4 regions of the Mesorhizobium sp. M0664 genome follow, and region 4 is predicted to be linked to each of the others. Evidence: predicted binding sites of a transcription regulator. Region 4 holds the regulator's gene; each other region holds the start of a gene.
What was found. The regulator LexA, encoded in region 4, represses DNA repair genes until DNA is damaged. The targets are predictions, from matches to a motif close to TGTTCNNNNTGTGTTCNG.
Positions count from the first base shown of each region.

Region 1: a site for LexA is predicted at 2,032-2,049, ahead of NKI39_RS16765 (single-stranded DNA-binding protein). Genes of this name have one in related genera too.
Region 2: a site for LexA is predicted at 2,761-2,778, ahead of NKI39_RS04005 (PA0069 family radical SAM protein). Genes of this name have one in related genera too.
Region 3: a site for LexA is predicted at 2,004-2,021, ahead of dinB (DNA polymerase IV). Genes of this name have one in related genera too.

Region 1 is NZ_JAMYPW010000016.1:61,337-66,292, forward strand. It holds gene NKI39_RS16750 (hypothetical protein) at 1-157, shown strand, start outside; gene NKI39_RS16755 (MarC family protein) at 232-861, shown strand; gene NKI39_RS16760 (OsmC family protein) at 870-1,295, opposite strand; gene NKI39_RS16765 (single-stranded DNA-binding protein) at 1,418-1,930, opposite strand; gene NKI39_RS16770 (cupin domain-containing protein) at 2,139-2,528, shown strand; gene NKI39_RS16775 (ArsR/SmtB family transcription factor) at 2,611-2,925, shown strand; gene NKI39_RS16780 (SRPBCC family protein) at 2,922-3,446, shown strand; gene NKI39_RS16785 (ATP-dependent Clp protease proteolytic subunit) at 3,473-4,078, shown strand; gene NKI39_RS16790 (hypothetical protein) at 4,075-4,473, shown strand.
Region 2 is NZ_JAMYPW010000002.1:259,864-264,819, forward strand. It holds gene NKI39_RS03985 (4-(cytidine 5'-diphospho)-2-C-methyl-D-erythritol kinase) at 1-472, shown strand, start outside; gene moaB (molybdenum cofactor biosynthesis protein B) at 459-1,001, shown strand; gene NKI39_RS03995 (phytanoyl-CoA dioxygenase family protein) at 1,035-2,009, opposite strand; gene NKI39_RS04000 (glycosyltransferase) at 2,198-2,701, opposite strand; gene NKI39_RS04005 (PA0069 family radical SAM protein) at 2,853-4,007, shown strand; gene rnhB (ribonuclease HII) at 4,175-4,870, shown strand.
Region 3 is NZ_JAMYPW010000025.1:43,813-48,768, forward strand. It holds gene NKI39_RS21155 (hypothetical protein) at 1-541, opposite strand, end outside; gene dinB (DNA polymerase IV) at 710-1,951, opposite strand; gene ybiA (riboflavin biosynthesis intermediates N-glycosidase) at 2,083-2,631, opposite strand; gene NKI39_RS21170 (GNAT family N-acetyltransferase) at 2,730-3,188, opposite strand; gene NKI39_RS21175 (hypothetical protein) at 3,257-3,619, opposite strand; gene NKI39_RS21180 (hypothetical protein) at 3,814-4,113, shown strand; gene NKI39_RS21185 (XRE family transcriptional regulator) at 4,335-4,956, opposite strand, start outside.
Region 4 is NZ_JAMYPW010000045.1:37,572-42,527, forward strand. It holds gene kynU (kynureninase) at 1-1,192, opposite strand, end outside; gene lexA (transcriptional repressor LexA) at 1,640-2,374, shown strand; gene NKI39_RS27730 (ComEC/Rec2 family competence protein) at 2,368-4,833, opposite strand; gene gltX (glutamate--tRNA ligase) at 4,930-4,956, shown strand, end outside.

The sequences.
Region 1 (4,956 bases), on a different contig from region 4:
CCAGCAAGGCGCAGACGGCACCGGATCTGCTGTGCGCTGGAGCTTTTCGCGCATCACCGAAAATTCGTTCCGCTGGCTGGGCGAACGCTCACAGGACGACGGCGCTACCTGGCGTCTTGAAGTCGAGTTTCTGGCGCGCCGGGCCGTCAGCCCCTGATCCGCACGGTTTCCACTGGCTCCGCTTTGCTCTACCAATCCCGTTATCCGGCTTTGCCGGCGGGGAGGGTCAGCATGCCGAGCTTCGACAGCCTGTTCAACGCCTTCGTCACCATGCTGGTGACGATCGATCCGCCCGGCCTGGCGCCGCTCTTCCTCGCCGTGACCCGCGGCATGAACCGCGAGGAGCGCAACCAGGTCTCCGTGCGCGCCTCGGTCATCGCCTTCCTGGTAATGGCGTTGTTCGCAATCGCCGGCGCGTCGATCCTGTCAGTCTTCGGCATCACTCTGCCGGCGTTCCGCGTCGCCGGCGGCTTTCTGCTGTTCTTCATCGCCTTCGAAATGGTGTTCGAGCGCCGGCAGGACCGCAAGGAGAAGATCGGCGACGTCGCCATCACCAGGGACATGATCCACAACATCGCCGCCTTTCCGCTGGCGATCCCGCTCATTGCCGGTCCCGGCGCGATTTCGGCGACCGTCCTGCTCTCAAGCTCGTTTCAGGGTTTGGGCGCGCAGACAGCCCTTGTCGGCATCATCGCCATCTGCCTCGTCATCACCTACCTGGTGTTCGTGCTGTCAGAGCGCATCGACCGTATCCTCGGCCAAACCGGCCGTTCGATCCTGACAAGGCTGCTCGGCGTCATCCTGGCGGCGCTCGCCGTACAGTTCGTCGCCGACGGCATCAAGGCGCTGATGGCGACGTAGGAACAGCCCTACTTCGCTGTCGTTTCAATGACTTCGAAGTCGTGGGTAATCTCGGCAGTCTTGGCCATCATTGCCGAGGCCGAGCAGTATTTCTCGATCGAAAGCCCGATCGCCCGCTTCACCTTGGCGTGTGATAGCGCCCGGCCCTTGACGACAAAATGCATGTGAATGCGGGTGAACACCCTGGGATCGGCTTCTGCACGGTCGGCATCGAGTTCGACCACGCAATCTTCGACCGCCTCGCGCCCCTTTTCGAGGATATGGACCACGTCATAGGCCGAGCAGCCGCCAGTGCCGATCAGCACCAGTTCCATTGGGCTCGGCCCCGGCGTCTTGCCCTCCGGCCCGAACGCAGTGCCTAGCACCAGCTTGTGCCCATTGGCGGACTCGCCAACGAAAGTGCGCTCCTCGACCCATTTGACCCTTGCCTTCACCTGATACGTCCTTTCACCGCTCAAACGCACAACGTCCCGAAAATCCAAGACAGATTTTCGGGACGCCATTTCGTGGCCAAGGTGCCGGCGCTTTTCGCCGCAAGGGCAGTCCGCCCGAGAAATCAGAACGGGATTTCGTCGTCCAGCTCGCGCGACGAACCACCGCCGCCGCCCTTGTTGGCGCCACCGCGATTGAAACTTTCGCCCGGGCCGGACTGGCCGAAATCGGAACCGCGGCTCGCACCACCACCGGCATAGTTGCCGACCTGGCCGCCGCCCTCGCCCCGCGCATCGAGCATCTGCAGCTCGCCGCGGAATTTCTGCAACACGATTTCGGTCGTATAGCGGTCATTGCCGGTCTGGTCCTGCCATTTGCGCGTCTGCAGCTGGCCCTCGACATAGACCTTCATGCCCTTCTTCAGATACTGCTCGGCCACCTTGGCGATCTGGTCGTTGAAGATCACGACATTGTGCCACTCGGTCTTTTCCTTGCGCTCTCCGGACGTCTTGTCGCGCCAGCTTTCCGACGTCGCGATGCGGATGTTGACGACCGGGTCACCCGAATTCAGGCGGCGGATTTCAGGGTCCGCCCCGAGGTTGCCCACCAGAATGACCTTGTTGACGCTACCCGCCATGATACTTCTCCGCGCTCATCCGAAACCGAATTTTTGTCGCCGCACCTTACAGGCTATGGACAATCCCTGCCTGCCGTCGCTGCCTTTTCCCACAAGGTTTTTGTTCTCTTTTCGTTCTATAGGAGAGGCCCTGCACTGTCAATAGTTGTCAGTAAGAAGTAGTGTCTTGGCGTCGAATTTCCACAGACCATGGGATCGAGGCGAACGCATGAAGATGGTTGCGCATAACGATCAGCCGCAAGAAGAGTGGCGGACGGGAGTAAAGACCCGCATGCATGTCTCTGCCCGCAACGGCGCAACTCAACTTTGCATGTTTGAACAATGGGTCGAACCCACCGTTGGCGCCCCGACACATTGGCACCCGGTCGAGGAAGTACTTACCGTCATCGCTGGCAGGGCCGAGATGTGGATCGACGAAGAGCATCTCGTCTTGACTGCCGGACAGTCGCTTGTTGTCGCCGCGTACAGGCAACATGGCTTCCGAAACGTCGGCTCCGAATTGCTTCATATTCATGCTGTGCTCGCGTCACCAGTTTTCGAGGCGACGTTCAACGGATCCCCCGACATGGTGAGACGCTGGCTTCCAGCGAGTTTGTAAAACCTCGCCTGTCTTAAAAAATACCGCCTGTCTTAAAAAACACGGCTTGCCAAACCGATAAGTATTGACTTATGCTTTCGGCATGATCGAAGCAGACATTTTTCGGGCACTAGCGGATCCAACGCGTCGCGCCGTCTATGAGCGGCTCGCCGACGGCGAGATGACGGTGTCGGAACTGCGCACTGGCATACCGGTATCGCAGCCGGCGGTATCGCAACATCTCGCAGTGCTGCGCGGCGCCGGCCTCGTGGTCGAGCGCCGGGCCGGTCGCAACGCCTATTACCGCGTCGATCCGAAGGGGCTTGCGCCACTGCTCGGCTGGATCGAACGCTACCGTGCGTTCTGGCCAGAGCGCATCGAAAGGCTCAAGACGGTTTTGAAGGACATGGACCAATGACCAACCGAGGCAAAGAACGCGCCGAAATGGCCGCAGACAAGATCGAGTTCGAGTGCGAGCTGCCCGAACCGCCGGAACAGGTGTGGCGGGCGCTGACGGTGCCGGACCTGCTCGCGGCCTGGATGATGCCGAACGACATCAAGCCCGAAATCGGCAACCGCTTTGCCTTTAAAGCGCCGAATGCGCCGATCGAGTGCGAAATCCTCGACGCGGATCCCGGACGGCTGCTGCGCTATTCCTGGCGGGAGCGGCCGGCGCCCGGCGATACGCAGGTGCCGCCCGGCAATCCCCTGGACAGCGCAATGAACGACAGCCCAGTGGACAGCATCGTCACCTTTACGCTCGACCGCACCGTTTCCGGCGGCACGCATCTGCGCATCGTCCATGATGGTTTTGCTCGGGCAGCAGTGCCGGAGATCGCGATGGCAGGCGCCGGTTGCCGGCTTTCCTTTGACGCGCACACTCCCAGGCACAAGCAGATCGCCGCAAACACCCCGCGCCTCTTCCTGCGCGCGGCCTGAACGACAACAGTCAACGGAGACAACCGATGAGCGGCCTTGCCAATCTGGTGCCGATGGTGATCGAGCAGTCGAGCCGCGGCGAACGTGCCTTCGACATATTTTCGCGGCTGCTGCGCGAGCGCATCGTCTTCATCAACGGCCCGATCGATGACGGCACCTCAGCGCTGGTCTGCGCCCAGCTTCTGTCGTTGGAATCCGACAATCCCGACAAGGAGGTCTCGCTCTACATCAACTCGCCGGGCGGCGTGGTGACCAGCGGTTTCGCGATCTACGATACGATGCAGTATATCAGTTGCCCGGTCTCCACGGTTTGTATGGGCTTCGCCGCCTCGATGGCCTCGTTCCTTTTGATGGCCGGCACACCGGGGCGGCGCATCGCGCTACCCAACACCAGCATCGTGCTGCATCAGCCTCTCGGCGGTTTCCAGGGCCAGGCCTCCGATATCCAGCGCCATGCCGAGGGCATCCTTCGCACCAAGCGGCGCATGACCGATCTTTACGCCCGCCATTGCGGCCGCACCTACGAAGAAGTGGAACGCACGCTCGACCGCGACTTTTTCATGACCGCGCAGGAGGCCAAGGATTGGGGCCTCGTCGACCATGTTTTCGACACTCGCAAGCAGGCCGCATGAACGAGCCGGGCCGGCGGACGGAACTGAGGCGATTGAGCGCCCGCAATTTCAGCGCCATCGGTCTGGTCTTGCCGCTATCGCGGCACTATAGTCCGGCGATGACCGCCAGCCGCTCATCCAGCCTGTTATGCCTTGCCATCGCTACCGTTGCCGGCACGAACATGCTGGTGGGTATGGCACTTGCCCAAGATAATTCGACGTCTTCGCAAAAGCGCGCTCTGCCCGGTGTGACCAGCGATTATCGCATCGCCGAGCCAGCGCCGCGGCCTGAGCCTGACGATATGGCTCTAGGCAGCGGCAACGGCACCTTCAAGATTGGCGATACCGACGTTCGGATTTCCGGTAGCATCACCATTGATGTCGCTACCGGCGGGATCAGGCCCTCCAGCCGCTAAGTTCGCCTGGTGTGAACCACAAATATTGCGCTTCAAACGAACAGCCCCGCCATTGCTTTGCAACTGACGGGGCTTTCTTGGATCTGAAATCCAAATTGCCGGGAGTGTACTGCCGGCTTTTTATTTCGGATGCTTCGCGGCGTTCAGCCGACGATCCGACTAGCAGTCTCTGATTGTTGTGGGGATCGGCAGGTCAACGTGGGCAGGTAGCGCTAAACGCCTGACCTGGCTACTTATACCTGCCGCGGCTCCAGCGACACGTGGAGCCTCAAGGAACAATCCGGTGGAGTCATGCCTCTGCTCTCCTTCTGTTCGTTGCGACTGTCGTCGAAGCGCTCATCGCATAACCCGCGGCGTCTCGCAGGCTAGCCCCAGGCCGCGAGGCCATCGAAAGACGGCCGGCTTCGTTGACAATTGGATTCTGCCCCCATGACGCGGGGACGTCAACCTTGAATAGCCGGGTTGCCGAAAAATGTGATCGCG
Region 2 (4,956 bases), on a different contig from region 4:
CGTGCCGATGTGCCTCGCAGCCAAGCCGCTGATAGCCCGCGGCATCGGCGACGAGCTGACGCTCGTGCCGGGTTTCCCGGCGCTGGGTCTGGTGCTCGTCAATCCCGGCACTGCCGTCTCGACGGGCGACGTGTTCGAGGCGCTTGGCCGCCGCGACAATGCGGGGCTGCCGCCGCTGCCGCGCAACCTCGACTTCCACAGCATCCGCAACTGGCTGGAGATCACCCGCAACGACCTCGAGCCTGCGGCGCGCGCAATCCAGCCCGCCATCGGCAAGGCGCTTTCCGTGCTCAACAAGGCCGGAGCCGGTTTTGCCAGGATGTCCGGTTCAGGCGCCACCTGCTTCGGGCTGTTCGAGACCGGCAATGTGGCCAAGCGCGCGGCCGTCGATATCCGCGGCCGCCATCCCGACTGGTTTGTCGCGGCGACGCGAAGCGTGACATCGGAGGCTGACGCCCATGGCCAGGATTGACGAGAGCCGCCCCTTCGTTCCCGTGCGCATCGCGGTACTGACCGTTTCCGATACGCGCAGCCTCGCCGACGACAAATCCGGGCAGACGCTGGCCGACCGCATTGCCGAGGCCGGCCATGTCCTGGCCGCCCGCGACATCGTCACCGACGACCGCGACAAGATCCGCGACAAGGTCCTGGGCTGGTCAAGGGACGAGGCGATTGATGTCGTCATCACCACCGGCGGCACCGGCTTCACCGGCCGCGACGTGACGCCGGAAGCGCTGGAGCCGATCTTCGAAAAGCGCATGGACGGCTTTTCCGAAGTGTTCCACCGCATCTCCTACGACAAGATCGGCACTTCGACGATCCAGAGCCGGGCAACCGGCGGCGTCGTCAACGCCACCTTCGTTTTCGTGCTGCCGGGCTCGCCCGGCGCCTGCAAGGACGCCTGGGACGGCATCTTGAAGCCGCAGCTCGACTATCGGCACATGCCCTGCAACTTCGTCGAGATCATGCCGCGGCTGGACGAGCATTTGCGGCGCGGCTGAGACGAACCGAGGTATCAGCCAAGCGACCTCGGTTTAGCGAATGACCGGCTCGCCGTGAAAACGCCGGCGCGACGGCGGCGACACGCCGAAGCCAACCTCCATCATCAGCCGCGGCGTGAGCGTCGGCACGGTGCCCATATGGAAGCCGAACGGATCCTCGACAAAGCCGAGGCCGGCCGGCCCGGTCAGCGTGACCGGGCTCTGCTCGCCGTAGACGCCCAGCACCTCTTCCGCCGAATGGCCGACCAGCAGCGTCAGCTGATGCTTCAGGATGCGGCGGTTATGGGAGCCGCGGACATAGACATGCGGCCCAGTGTCGGCGTCGACCGGCACCAGGTAGAAAAAGAACTTCAGCATGCGCCAGTCGTCGAGGTCGAAATGGTATTTGCCGAGCGAGGCCATGTTCTTGTCGGCGTCCGAGACGCCACCGGTCGGAAAGCTCCACCAGACGCGGGTGGTGATCAGCTTGGCCTGGCTGCCGAGATAGTGCGCTGCGATATCGAGAAGCAGCGGATCGCGCTGCACGGCGACCGCAGCGTTGCAGTCGAGGACCCGTTCGAAATAGTGACCGCTGAGCAGCGGGCGGCCGAAATGCTTTTCGGCATCGGCGTGTTTTTCGGGCAGGAATTCCAGCCGACGGTCGAAATTGCCGAAGCATGGCGTGCGCTCGGCGAAGCGGACAATCTCCTCATGGATGGCGGCCGGCAGCATCAGGCCCGAATAGAGCCCCTCCGTCCGCAGCGCGCCGACGACGGCATCGCGATCGACGCCGGCGAACATCGTTTCACCGACATTGCGCGCCGGCGGAACGGGCTTTGCACCGCGCCAGTGCAGGCGCCGCGCCGGCATGGTGCGGGCCAGCATGAACATCGGCAGCCATGCCGGATTCTCGCGAAGGTCGGAAAGATAGGTCGGGATGCGGGCGGCGATGCGGCGCAGCGTGCCGCCGTTTCGTGCGATCGCCTCGAGGCTTGCAGCGCCGGACTTGTCAGGGCTTGAAAGGGTCATCGGGGTCCTCAAAATGTCGAGGGAACAGCATCGACGTTAGCCGTCGCCGCTCCGGCACACCCCAAACCCTATTCGCCCATATCGCCGGGAATGGTAACCCCCGGCCAGATTTTGTGCAATGCACAATAAACGACGACCCGCCAGAAAATGTGCTTGGGCGGAGTTCCCATAACCGGGACGGTAAGCCGTCACTTCCGCGGCGCGACCCAGATCTCGGCGTGGAGCCTCCTGGTCGCCAGGCCGCGGGCGATCGCTTCGGCGCTGCGGGCGTTCTTCGACAGCGCCGCGGCCTGACGCTTGCTGATCACCAAGCCTTCGGCGAGAGCGCGATTTCCGGCAAAGACGCGCGACAGGAACGGCGTGCGGCTGCCGCGTGCCCGCGAGAACCGCGCCGCCATGGTTTGCCTGGCGGTATGGGCGGCGACCTCGTCGATCCAGCCCTCTCCCAGCCGCGCGCCCGGTTCCAGCAAGAGCAGCCAGTCGCCCTTGGCCTGCCTGATGCCGGCGGCGATGCCGCCGCTGACATAGTGGCAGCCGGCATGTTCGGCGACGCGGTGCGTCTGATCGGTCGAGCCGGTGTCGCAGACGAGAACGTCGCGCACCACGCCTTCGACCGCGCCGCCGATCAGCGAGGCGAGCGTGCGGGCAAGGCCCTCCTCGTCATTCAGGGTTTCGATCAGGACGCTGAGCATGTTTAGCCGAATAGCGGAAAGCGGTGGGCAGCGCCAGTTTTTGCGGCGCACCGCGAGAAAGTTCTTGCTTTGTTCTCATCGATACGATAGGAATACATTCATGAGCAGAGCGATTCGACAGCGGGCGGACAGTCCCTGGGAAAGGGCCAAGATGGAACAGATCGTGCGTGCCGATATTGCAGCCTTCGGCGCTGGCAGGGCCGAAATGGCGAATGCGATGATCGAGCAGAGCGGCATGCGTGTCCGTCCGGACCGCAATCGCGGCAGGTCGGCGGGCATCAATCCGTCCGGCCGTTTCGAGCCGGTCAGCCGGCATGTGTTCGACGATGGATGGAATTCGCTGGAGGAGCTGCCGCCGTTCAAGACCGAGGTACAGGTCGAGAAGCCGCGCACCATCATCACGCGCAACGAATCGCCCGACATCTCCTTCGACCGCTCGATCAATCCCTATCGCGGCTGCGAACATGGCTGCGTCTATTGTTTCGCGCGGCCGACGCACAGCTTCATGGGCCTGTCGCCGGGGCTGGATTTCGAATCGAAGCTGTTTGCCAAGCCGGATGCGGCGCGGCTGCTCGACAAGGAATTGTCCAGGGATAATTACCAGCCGCGCACCATCGCCATCGGCACCAATACCGATCCTTATCAGCCGATCGAGAAGCAATACCGGATCATGCGCGAGATCCTCGAAGTGCTGGAGGCGCGCGGCCATCCGGTCGGCATCGTCACCAAGTCGGCGCTGGTGACACGCGATATCGACATTCTGTCACGCATGGCCGAACGCGGGCTGGCCAAGGTGGCATTGTCGGTGACGACATTGGACAGGATGCTGGCCAGAACGATGGAGCCGCGAGCGTCGACGCCGACCAAGCGGCTGGAGGCGATCAGGCAGCTTTCGGATGCCGGCATTCCGGCCTCGGTGATGGTCGCGCCGATCATCCCCGGACTGACCGACCCGGAGATGGAGCGCATCCTCGATTCGGCGCAGGCAGCGGGCGCGCGCGAGGCCGGCTATGTGCTGCTGCGCCTGCCGCTGGAGGTCGCGCCGATCTTCAAGGACTGGCTGCTGCGCCACTATCCCGACCGCTATCGCCACGTCATGTCGCTGATCCGTTCGATGCGCGACGGCAAGGACTACGATTCGGAATGGGGCAAGCGCATGAAAGGCTCCGGTCCCTATGCCTGGCAGATCGGCCGGCGTTTCGAGATAGCTGCCAAACGGCTCGGCCTCAACGCCGAGCGGCGCTCGCTCAGGACCGACCAGTTCGTCCCCGCCGCCAAGGCTACCGAGCAGCTGATGCTGCTGTGACAAAGCGTCTCGCGCCAGCCGCTTGAAGCGGCCGCAGCAGGCGAAAAATCCCGTCCGGCCTGTCCTGTCCCCGGGCTTGCAGACGGTAGCCCCCTCCTGGTCCGGTGCCCCGCCCGACCCGGAGGGGACTTGCGGAGAATCGGAGCCGATGCGAACCTCGCCGCACCATGGCTCGCCCGCGTTCCGATTCTCCGCTTCTCTTCGAAATCGTCGAGAAACCCGACTTCTCGTTCGAGACGAGGGCGATGGCCGAAGGCCTTTGGCCGGTGGCGGGGATGGACGAGGCCGGCCGCGGCCCGCTCGCCGGGCCGGTGGTGGCGGCAGCGGTGGTGCTCGATCCCGCCAACATCCCCGACGGCCTCGACGATTCCAAGCGGCTGACGCATTTGCAGCGTGAGGCGCTGTTCCTGAAAATCCTCGGCTCCGCGCTCGCCGTATCGATGGCCTCGGTCAGCGCCGAAGGCATCGATGCCTCCAACATCCTCAAGGCCAGCCTGGAGGCGATGCGCCGTGCCGTGGCCGGCCTGTCAATCCGGCCGAAGCTGGCACTGGCCGACGGCCGCGACGTGCCGCCCGGCCTGCCCTGCGAGGGCAAAGCACTGATCAAGGGCGACCAGCGCTCGCAGTCGATCGCCGCAGCCTCGATCGTCGCCAAGGTGATGCGCGACCGCATGATGTGCGGCTGCGGCAGCCATCATGCGCGTTACGGCTTCGAACTGCATATGGGCTACGCCACTGTGCGCCATCGCACGGCGATCGATCTGCACGGGCCAGTGGCACGACTGCACCGCGCCTCCTTCGCACCGTTCCGGTTCGGCGGCACCGAGGTGCTGGAGGAAGAGGGTTTTTCGGGTTTGGATTGACATTTGCGAAGGCGGCTAGGCGCGGATCTCCCCCCTCGAGGGGGAGATGGCCGGCAGGCCAGAGGGGGTCGCCTCGCGTGAAGCGC
Region 3 (4,956 bases), on a different contig from region 4:
AAGCAGGATAAGAGGCGGCGAAGCCGAAATGGCCGTAACGATCGGGCTTGGCGGCGCCAAATTTCGCGGCCACGTCGCTCAGCGGCGCTCCGACGCCGGGCGTATCGAGTTCAATAGCTGTCAGGCTGGCAGGCGCGCCGGCGCATCCTTCCGGCACCTTGCCTTCCGGGTTCGGCTGCAGGGCGACGGACAGGACACCATGGTCGGAGCCACCCATCTCGCCGGATACGAACCAGAAGATCGACGGCGATCCGCCGGCGTCGGGGCCGGCATAGCAAAGCCAGTGGCGTGAATCTCCGGCGTCACCTTCATCGTGCATCGCTCCGCCGAAGGCTTTTTCGACATCGGCAAGCGTGGTTTCCTCAAGCTTTATCTCCAGCGGCCCGGCCTTGACCTGCTTGAACAGCGGGCTGGCCAGCGGCGAGTTGATATCGCCCAGGGATGGAATCGCCCGGTCCGGGTTGAGCGGCTTGGCCAGCGTCGTTGCATTGGTCACCAATCCGGCAACGATGAGTGCGAAATATCCGGCGTTCTGTCCCATGCCGATCTCCTGTCGTTCGAAGTGAGGGCGGAAGGATTTGCGAGCGGGTGCTACCCTGTCTGGTTGATACCCAAACCGGTGCACGACGAACTGGTCCCAAGATAAATTCACAACGGCGCAGCCTTCAACGTCATTCCGGCGACTTGGCAACCAAAGTGTAATCGAGGCTCACAATTCCTTTTCGGCCAGCTCGCGAAACGCGTCGGGAACCGACCGCTGTAGCTCGAGCGCGACCGAGGCGTAGCCCACCGCCTCCCAGCCGAAGCGGTCGCGGATCTTGTCGACGGCGCGATCCGCGGTCCAGCGCGCCGCGCCCTTGCTGGTGCCGGGGCGGCGGCGATCGTCGTCGAGCCCGAGCGGCAGTTCCAGTTGCAGGCCGGCATGCTGCTCCAGATGCGATACGGCGATCGCCAGCAGCGAGATTGTCTTTTCGTGCGGATGGTCGATGAGCACCTTGCGCACCAGCGCCTCGGCGATCTCGGCCAGCATGGCGGTCGCCGAAATCGGCTGATCGAGCGTGATCGAGCGCGTCACCGAGCGCAAATCGGCAAAGCGGACGCGAACCGTCACTGTACGGCCGGGCCGGGATTTCGCCCGCAATCTTGTGGCGACCCTGTCGGCCAGATGCAGCAAAGCCGGCACGAAGACCTGCTCCTCGGCCGGTTTTCGGCCAAGCGCCGACTGCGCACCCGCCGAGCGCGCCCGGCGCTGCGTCTCGAGCTTGCGCGGATCGCGGTTCCACGCCAGCGCGTTGAGTTTCTCTCCCGCCGCCGACCCGAGCAGGCGCTCAAGCGCCCCACCATTGGTCTTCGCCAGCTCGCCGATGGTGTTGACGCCGATGCCGGCCAGCCGCTGCCTGGTGACCGGGCCGACGCCCCACATCAGCTCGACCGGCAGGTGGTGCAGGAATTCCAGCTCGTGGCGCGGATCGACCACCACCAGCCCGTCCGGTTTTGCGACCTGTGAGGCGATCTTGGCCAGATGCTTGGTGCGGGCTACGCCGACCGAGATCGGCAGGCCGAGCTCGGCCCGCACGCGGCGGCGGATCTTGCCGGCGATCTCGGCCGGCGAGCCGAACAAATGGGTGCAGCCGGCGACGTCGGCAAAGGCCTCGTCGATCGAAATCCGCTCGACCACCGGCGTGAAATCGCCGAGCACCTTGATTGCCGCATCGCCCAGCCGCTGATAGTCCTTGAAATGGCCGCCGACGAAGACGAGTTGCGGGCAGAGTTCCCGCGCCCGCCGTCCCGGCATACCGCCGCGCACGCCGAACGCCTTGGCTTCATAGGATGCGGCAAGCACTACCCCGCCGCCGACGGCAATCGGCTTGCCGCGCAAGGCCGGGTCGAGCAACTGTTCGACCGAGGCATAGAAGGCATCCAGATCCGCGTGGAGGATGTTGGCTTCCATCCGGCCCGTTCGCCCGCGGCGGTTCGAACGCCGCATTGTCTCGAGTTGTGGTGAGAACATAAAGAGAACATTGTGGGTGGATTGTCAAGCAGCGCGGAGGCTGCCGCAGATGACGAGCGCACGGCAAATGTTCAGCCGCGCAGCCGATCGCGCGCCTGCATCAGCGCGAATCCCAACAGGTTCTCGCCGCGCCACAGCAGCGGGTTCACCGCCCTCTCGTCATCCGCCGCAAGGCCGATACCCCACACCCGGTCGACAGGGCTCGCCTCGACCAGCACCCGGTCATGCGTCGACAACAGATATTCGCGCAGCGCCGCGTTCTGACGGAACTTCTGAAAGCTCCCTTCAGTGACGATGCGATATTTGTCTGCATCCCATTTGGTGCCATCGAAGCCGCTCACCTGGCGGCCAAGCTGCTTTGCCTGCTTGGGGCTCGCCGCCCTGAGGATTTGTGTTGCCGTCGGAGCATCACCGAACAGTCGTGCCTTCTCGGCCATCATCCAGTGTTCGGCAGTCGGATAGCTCAAGCCATCGACGGTAAAAGGCGCATGCCACCACTGGCTGAAGCACGACGTGCTTATTCGGCCGTCCTTAGACGGCTGATGGCCCCAGAAGAACAGGAACTTCTGCCGGGGCTTTGCGCGAAAGGTTTTCTCAAGCCAGGTTCGGTCGTAAATCATGGGCGGATGGAGCAGGGCGAAAGGCCGGCTTGTCAATGCTCCATCCAGAGTGGGTAGCGAAGATGAGCGGTCGGCGCTGAATGCGATGAAATGCTGATCTACAGCGCCATCTTGTAGCCGAGATGACTGGCGGTGAAGCCGAGGCGCTCGTAAAAAGCGTGGGCCTCCCGTCGACCTTTGTCCGTGGTGAGCTGGACGAAGCTGCAATTGCGCGAACGGCATGTTTCAATCGCCCATTCGATCATCAGCTTGCCGACGCCGCGCGAGCGCCATTGCCGGGCGACGCGAACGCCTTCGATCTGGCCGCGCCAGGCGCCTTTTCTCGAAATGCCTGGAAGGAAGCTGAGCTGCAGCGTTCCGACCACTTGCCCGGCGTTGACCGCGACGGCCAGCAACTGGTTGGGATCGGTATCGATTGCGCTGAAGGCATCGAGATAGGATGGCGCAAGCGGCGTGGACGGGTCTTCCCGGTCTGCGCCGAGCACATCGTCCGCAAGCATTGCAACGATCGCCGGCAGGTCGGGCGCCTGCGCGCGACGGAATTCGATCTCGCTCATCGCGCGGAGACATACGGCGCGGTGTCGGCGATCGCAACATCCGTTTTGCAAGGGAGGCCCGCGCGCCTTCAGGTCGCCTCGAGCGCCCAGAGGCGATGGCCGTAGCGGCGGAAGAAGCGGGCGAAGAGGCGTTGCTGCCTGGCGCGGGCGAAGTCGGCGGTGCGCCTTTCCTGTCGCCAGCGCGGCATGTTGCGGAACATCGACAGGAAGCGGGCGGCGTCCTCGATCGCCTCCTCGGCCGACTGCGCCGGGCGGATCGCCGCCAGGAACAAAGCGCGGCTCGGCTTCATCCGGTCGATCGCCGACTTGCGCTGGCCATGGCCCTGGCGCGCCGTGCGGATGCCGTCCTGGCGGATGGCTGCGAAGGCAGCAAGCATGGCCGGGCTGTGGCCGGCATAACCGCAGGCCTGGGCGAACTGGGCGAGGTCCATCGTCACTCCCTTGCTTGCCGGCCGACGGAGCGGCCGCGGTTCTGTTGCTCGCGCCGATTTCCAGCCCTGCACGAGATAGAAGCATAACTCAAGTACCTGAACAAGTGAAACTTTCACGTTGGTGCAAGCGGAACCGACTCGACTCCGCCCCGAAAACCGATAATGATGTGAACAAAGCAGGAACAATGATGGGGATGGCTATGGCATTAGCGGGCAGGGAAGCGACGATCGCGGATGTTGTCTCGATTGCCGTCGAGTGCATCGATTGCGGCCGCAACAGGTGGTGGAAACCGGCCGAACTCAAGCGGCATGGGGTGAGGCCGGAGACACCGCTGGCCGCACTTTCGGGGCGCCTGATCTGCAAGGCCTGCCGGGCCGACGGCCTGCCGGGCGCCGCCGTCTCGATCCAGGCCGCCTTCATCGACGACCGGCAGCGGACCCGCGCCGAGGCGCGCCTGCTCAACGGTCGAGAGCTGCAGTCGAGGCGGGCTTGAGGGGGCGGGCGTGCTGCTCTTCCCTTCTCCCCTTGTGGGAGAAGGTGGCCGAGCGAAGCTCGGTCGGATGAGGGGTGTTGGACGGATCGCTACCTTGATGGCGTAAGTGCTTAAAAATCGCTTCTACATTTCCTCCGCCGCGTTCCTTCCAGCACCCCTCATCCGGCTCGGCGCTGTGCGCCGATCCACCTTCTCCCACAAGGGGAGAAGGCAACAAGCCCTCAATACCCCAGCAGTTCCTTGAGCGGGATGACGCGGAAGACGTTCTTGATGGCGTAGCGGTTGAAGGACAGCGTCTTGGGCGGGTTGTACTGTTCGACGATCAGCTCGGCGGCGGTGCGCTTGACCAGCTTCTTGATGAAGGCCTTGCCGTTTTGCTCGTTCTCCTCGGGCAGGGTCTCGATCACCACATGGTCGCCGGGCAACGCTTCGCGGCCGCCGCAATAGATCATCTCGCCGGGCTCGTAGCGCGGCACCATCGAATCGCTCAGCACGTGCAGCGCAAACACATTGCGCAGATGCCGGATCCCCGGCGGCCGCTGGACATAGCCGGCCGGCTGGCCGTTGAAGGTGAAGTCGCCATCGTCGCCGCCGACGGCGGTACCGAGAAGCTGGATGTCCATCGGCCCGGCGGGCAGGGGGCCGGGATCGGTGACGATCTCGGCATCGGCGACCGGTCCGGCATCTTCGAGGAAAACGACCTCGCCCTTGCCGAGCGCCACCGGGTCGACGCGCAGGAAAGCGGCGGTCTTCAAAAGGTTCTCGGTCTTGGGCAGGTTGCGCCCGGTCTCCCAATTGCCGACGGCAGCGACGTCGGTGTCGTTGTGCTCGGCAATGTGACGC
Region 4 (4,956 bases):
GGATGTCCTCAAGCACTTTGGCGGCCTGCCAGACATCGGCATAGCCGACATAGAGCGGGGTGAAGCCGAAGCGCATGGTCGATGGCGCGCGAAAATCGCCGATCACGCCACGTTCGATCAGCGCGCGCATGACCTGGTAGCCATGCTCATGCATGAATGAAATCTGGCTGCCGCGTTTTTCCCCATCGCGCGTGCTTTCGAGCGTGAGCCCGTAAGTGCCGCACTTTGCCTCGACAAGCTCGATGAACAGATCCGCCAGCGCGATGCTCTTCTTGCGCACCGCCGTCATGTCGACATCGTTCCAGATGTCGAGCGCGCCCTTCAGCGTGCGCATCGACAGGACCGGCTGTGTGCCGCACAGAAACCGGCGGATGCCGGTGCCGGCCGCATAGCCTGGCTCGAAGGCGAAGGGCCGTGCATGGCCCCACCAGCCGGTGAGCGGCTGCTGGATGTCGGAAAGATGCCGCTCAGCCGCATAGATGAAGGCAGGCGCGCCCGGGCCGCCATTCAGATATTTGTAGGTGCAGCCAACGGCAAAATCGGCGTTTGCCTTGTCGAGTTCGACTGGCATCGCGCCGGCGGTGTGGCAGAGATCCCAGACGATCATCGCCCCGGCTTCCTGAGCCCTGCGCGTCAGCGCCGGCATGTCGCGCAGTTCGCCCGACTTATAGTTGACGTGGTTGACCAGCACCACAGCGGTGCGTTCGTCGATCAGCTCTTCGATGGTCGGCGCGTCGACTCCCGAGAGGCGCAGCAGCGTATCTTTTCGCGTCGAAACCACACCCTCGGCCATGTAGAGGTCCGTCGGAAAACTATCGCCCTCGGCGACGATGACCTGCCGCTCCGGTCGCATGGCCATGGCGGCGTGCAGCAGCTTGTAGATATTGACCGATGTCGTGTCGCAGACCACTGTCTGGCCGGCCGCGGCCCCGATCAGGCGCCCGAGCTGGTCGCCAAGTTCAAGCGGCATGTTGAACCAGCCGGCCGTGTTCCATGCGCGGATGAGATCATGCGACCATTCTTCGGTCGCGGCCTTGTGCAGTTCATCGAAAGCGGCACGTGAAGCAGCTCCTAGCGAATTGCCGTCGAGATAGATCACTCCTTGCGGCAACACAAAGCGGTCGCGCATCGCGCGCAGCGGATCCGCGGCATCCATCGCCTTTATGGCCACGAGATCGGGAATTCCTGTCATGATTTGTCTGCTCCCCCAAGATCCAACGCAACGCCGGACACGCATCGACTGTTCTTCCATTACTTGGTTGCGCGCAGCAAGGCTCCACCGGCGAGAAGCAGCCTGACCAGGCGGTGGAAACCGGGACTTAACCCGAGGTTGGCGTTTTGAGTTCGTTTCGTTCACGGTGCATTGACCAAACCGCACAGTCGATACGGGTTCAATTCCGTGCCTTTTGCCGACCGACGGCCGATGCCAGTGCCGCCTTCTAGGAGGCCAGAAGGGCGCAAACGAAAGCAGAATCAAGGCGATGAGGCTCGCGGCGGTGAAAATGCGGTACGCCGGTAGGGGACGTCGTTTGTTTCCCGAGCCTTAACGCATTCATTAAACTTTAAACAGTTGCGGAACACAACTGGAACAGATAGTGTTTGTTCTGGGTTTGTTTTTCTGATTCTGTTGGGGGTCGCTATGCTGACACGCAAACAACACGAACTGCTTATGTTCATCCACGAAAGGTTGAAGGAAAGCGGTATCCCGCCTTCATTCGACGAGATGAAGGAAGCGCTCGACCTGGCTTCCAAATCCGGAATCCACCGGCTGATTACGGCGCTGGAGGAGCGCGGCTTCATTCGCCGTTTGCCCAACCGGGCCCGTGCGCTGGAGGTGCTACGCCTGCCTGACTCGATCGCCCCCGGCCTCAATGCGGCACGCAAGTTCTCGCCGAGTGTCATCCAGGGCAGTCTTGGGCAAGGCGCCCCTCGGCAAGGCAAGCCGACATCGTCGCGCGTGCCCGCAGCCGGAAATGACGACGATGTCGTCGCCGCCGTTTCGATCCCAGTGATGGGCCGCATCGCTGCCGGTGTGCCGATCGACGCCATCCAGCACCAGACGCATTCGATTTCGGTGCCGCCGGATATGATCATGGGCGGCGAGCATTATGCGCTTGAGGTCAAAGGCGATTCGATGATCGAGGCCGGCATTTTCGACGGCGACACGGTGATCATCCGCAATGCCGATACGGCGAGCCCCGGTGAGATCGTGGTGGCACTGGTCGACGAGGAGGAAGCGACGCTGAAGCGGTTCCGCCGCAAGGGCGCCTCGATCGCCCTGGAAGCCGCCAATCCGGCCTACGAGACGCGCATCTTCGGACCAGACAGGGTCAAGGTGCAGGGCAAGCTCGTCGGACTGATCCGCCGCTACTGAGCTCCGCCCTTGGCGCCGGCTTTGGGGTTGTCGGCCCGGCGGTATGGCGGCAGGCCCCGTGCCGCGCGTGAAAATTTCCGCTGCACGTGCCAGGGCCGGTATGATTTTTCGACGGCGAAGCGGATCTCGGCGCGTGTTGCCGCTTGTGGATCGAAATAGACGGCGGCACTTCCCGCGCGCGCCAGTTGCCGTTTGGTGACGACGAGGACCAGCCGGTCGTAGTAGCAGGGGTTATGGGCGGTGGCGTCGTCGATGACGATCAAGCTGGCAAAGGCGCAGGCTGGCCGCGCAGTATCGCGGTCCTTGGCTTGCGCGATGATCGCGCCGGATGGATGCCTGGCAAGGCAGAGGCCGTCCGTGCAAATGAACGGCATGCCCGGCGGTAGGTCGGCCGGATCGGCAATGTCGAATTGCGGGTCGTTCTTTCCAGGTGTTTCCGGCGCGACGATAGCCTCTGATGTGAGCGCGCGTTTCCAGTTGTCGATGGTGAACTCATTCGGGCGTGCCCGGTTGACCGCGAGTTCACCGCTGCCGATCGGCAGCGCGACCAGCCGTGCGTCCTCCGAGACCAATACGTCGGGTATGCGTGTCTGCGTTGTCGTCAGCAAGCCGGCGAGCGCAAAAGGAAGTGCCGCCAGCCGCAACCACGTCGTCGCCATGCTGGCAATGACGAGGGCGATCGTCACCAGAAGGACGGATCTCAGCGAAATCAGCCCGACCGCATCGATCGGCGAGCGCTCCGAGATCCACCCGGACAGGGCGATCATCGCCGTCAGCCCCTTGCCCATGACATAGAGAAAAGGGCCATCCGCACCGAACGGCATCGCCAGCGCGCTGAGAACGGCGAAGGGCATGACGACCAGTGACACGATGGGCATGATGGCCAGATTGGCGAACAGGCTGAGCGGCGCCACGCGCTGGAAATGCCATATGGCGAAAAGCGCCGTGGCGCTCCCTGCAATGATCGAGGTCATCGCCAGACCGCACATGCCCAGCAGGACCTTTCGAGTGGCAAAGCGTAGCGGCGACTGCCGCGGCGGCGGCGTGGTGGCCCTGCCGGCGCGGTAATCGGACCAGCCTGCATAGGCGCCGACAAGGGCCGCCGTCGCGGCGAAGGACATCTGGAAACTCGGACCGACCACCTCGTGCGGCGACACCAGGATGACCGCGATGGCCGAGATCGCCAGGTTGCGCATGGTGAGCGCGGCCCGGTCGAACAGCACGGCGATAAGCATCACCGCCAGCATGATGAAGCTGCGTTCGGCCGCCACGACAATGCCGGAAAAGACGAGGTAGGCCGCAATCGAAAAAAGCGCGGCGGCCGCGGCATATTTCTTGACCGGCCGTCGCGATGAGAAATCGGGAAACAGCGCGAAGGCACCCCGCAGCAGCGCCATGATGGTGCCGGCGACCAACGCCATATGCAGCCCCGAGATGGAGATGATGTGGTAGATGCCGGTGCGCCGCATCGCTTCGTTGATCTCCTCGGGAATGCCGGCGCGCACGCCGACGATCAGCGCAGCAGCAATCTCGCCCTCGGCACCGCCGATGCGGCTGCGGATATGGTCGGCGATGGATTCACGCGCGTCTTCGATCGCGGAAGAAAGCTGCGCGGCAAGCGGCATGCTGTCCGACGACACGATTTTCGGATTGCCGAGAAAAAAGCCGCTGCCGCCGATACCGGCGAAATAGCTGTCGAAGGAGAAATCATAGCTGTCGGGCCGCACCGGGCCGGTCGGCGGCAGCAGCCGCACATAGCCGGTGATCTCGGAACCGGCGGTCAGCTCAGCCGGTATCTTCATCGCCGAAACGCGGACCCGTTCCGGCATGTAGCGCAGTGTCGGCCTGGCGGTTGAGATCACATCGATTGTCAGCCTGATGCGGCCGCTCGCCATGGGCTCGTACGATACGACGCGACCCGTCAGCCGCGTCGAGATTTCGGAGCCGAGCATATGCGTTCCGACACGCCATGTTTCGAACTTGGCGGCAAGTACGCCAAGCGCGCAGAGCAGCGCCACCATGAAGCACAGGCGCGTCCTGGGCCATGACCGCGAGACGACGGCACAAAGGGTCGCGAGGAGCGCGATTGCGATCGGCTGTGGAAAGGCCGGCTCCACCGACAGCCCGAAATAAACGACCACCCCGCATGCGAGGAACACCGGCACCAGCAGGAAGGCGATGCCGCGGTCGAGTTCCAGACCGGCCGCTGTGGTTACGCTGTTGCGGATACGGGACGGTGACGGGAGGCGGAAACGCCTGCGCAGGCGTACGATAGGCTCGCCCGCGGGCACGAGAACCGTTGCTGGGTCGCTGGCCGGCAGCGACGGAGCATCGAAGCGCGGAGCAGGTAGCAATGCCGGTGCCGGCAGGACAGGCGGGGGAGCGGCAAACAGCAAGCGTTCGCTGACGTCGCTGCCAACGTCCTCGCCCTCGCCCGCACCACGGCCTCGCACAGCCATCGGGTCTGCCCCTTGCGCCCTCGACCTCCTATGCTACATGAACGCGCAACGCGCGAAAGTCCGCAAACCCACTTCCTTCGCCCGCCTGAGAGTTCCATGCCCGATAAGGTCGTCACCCGTTTT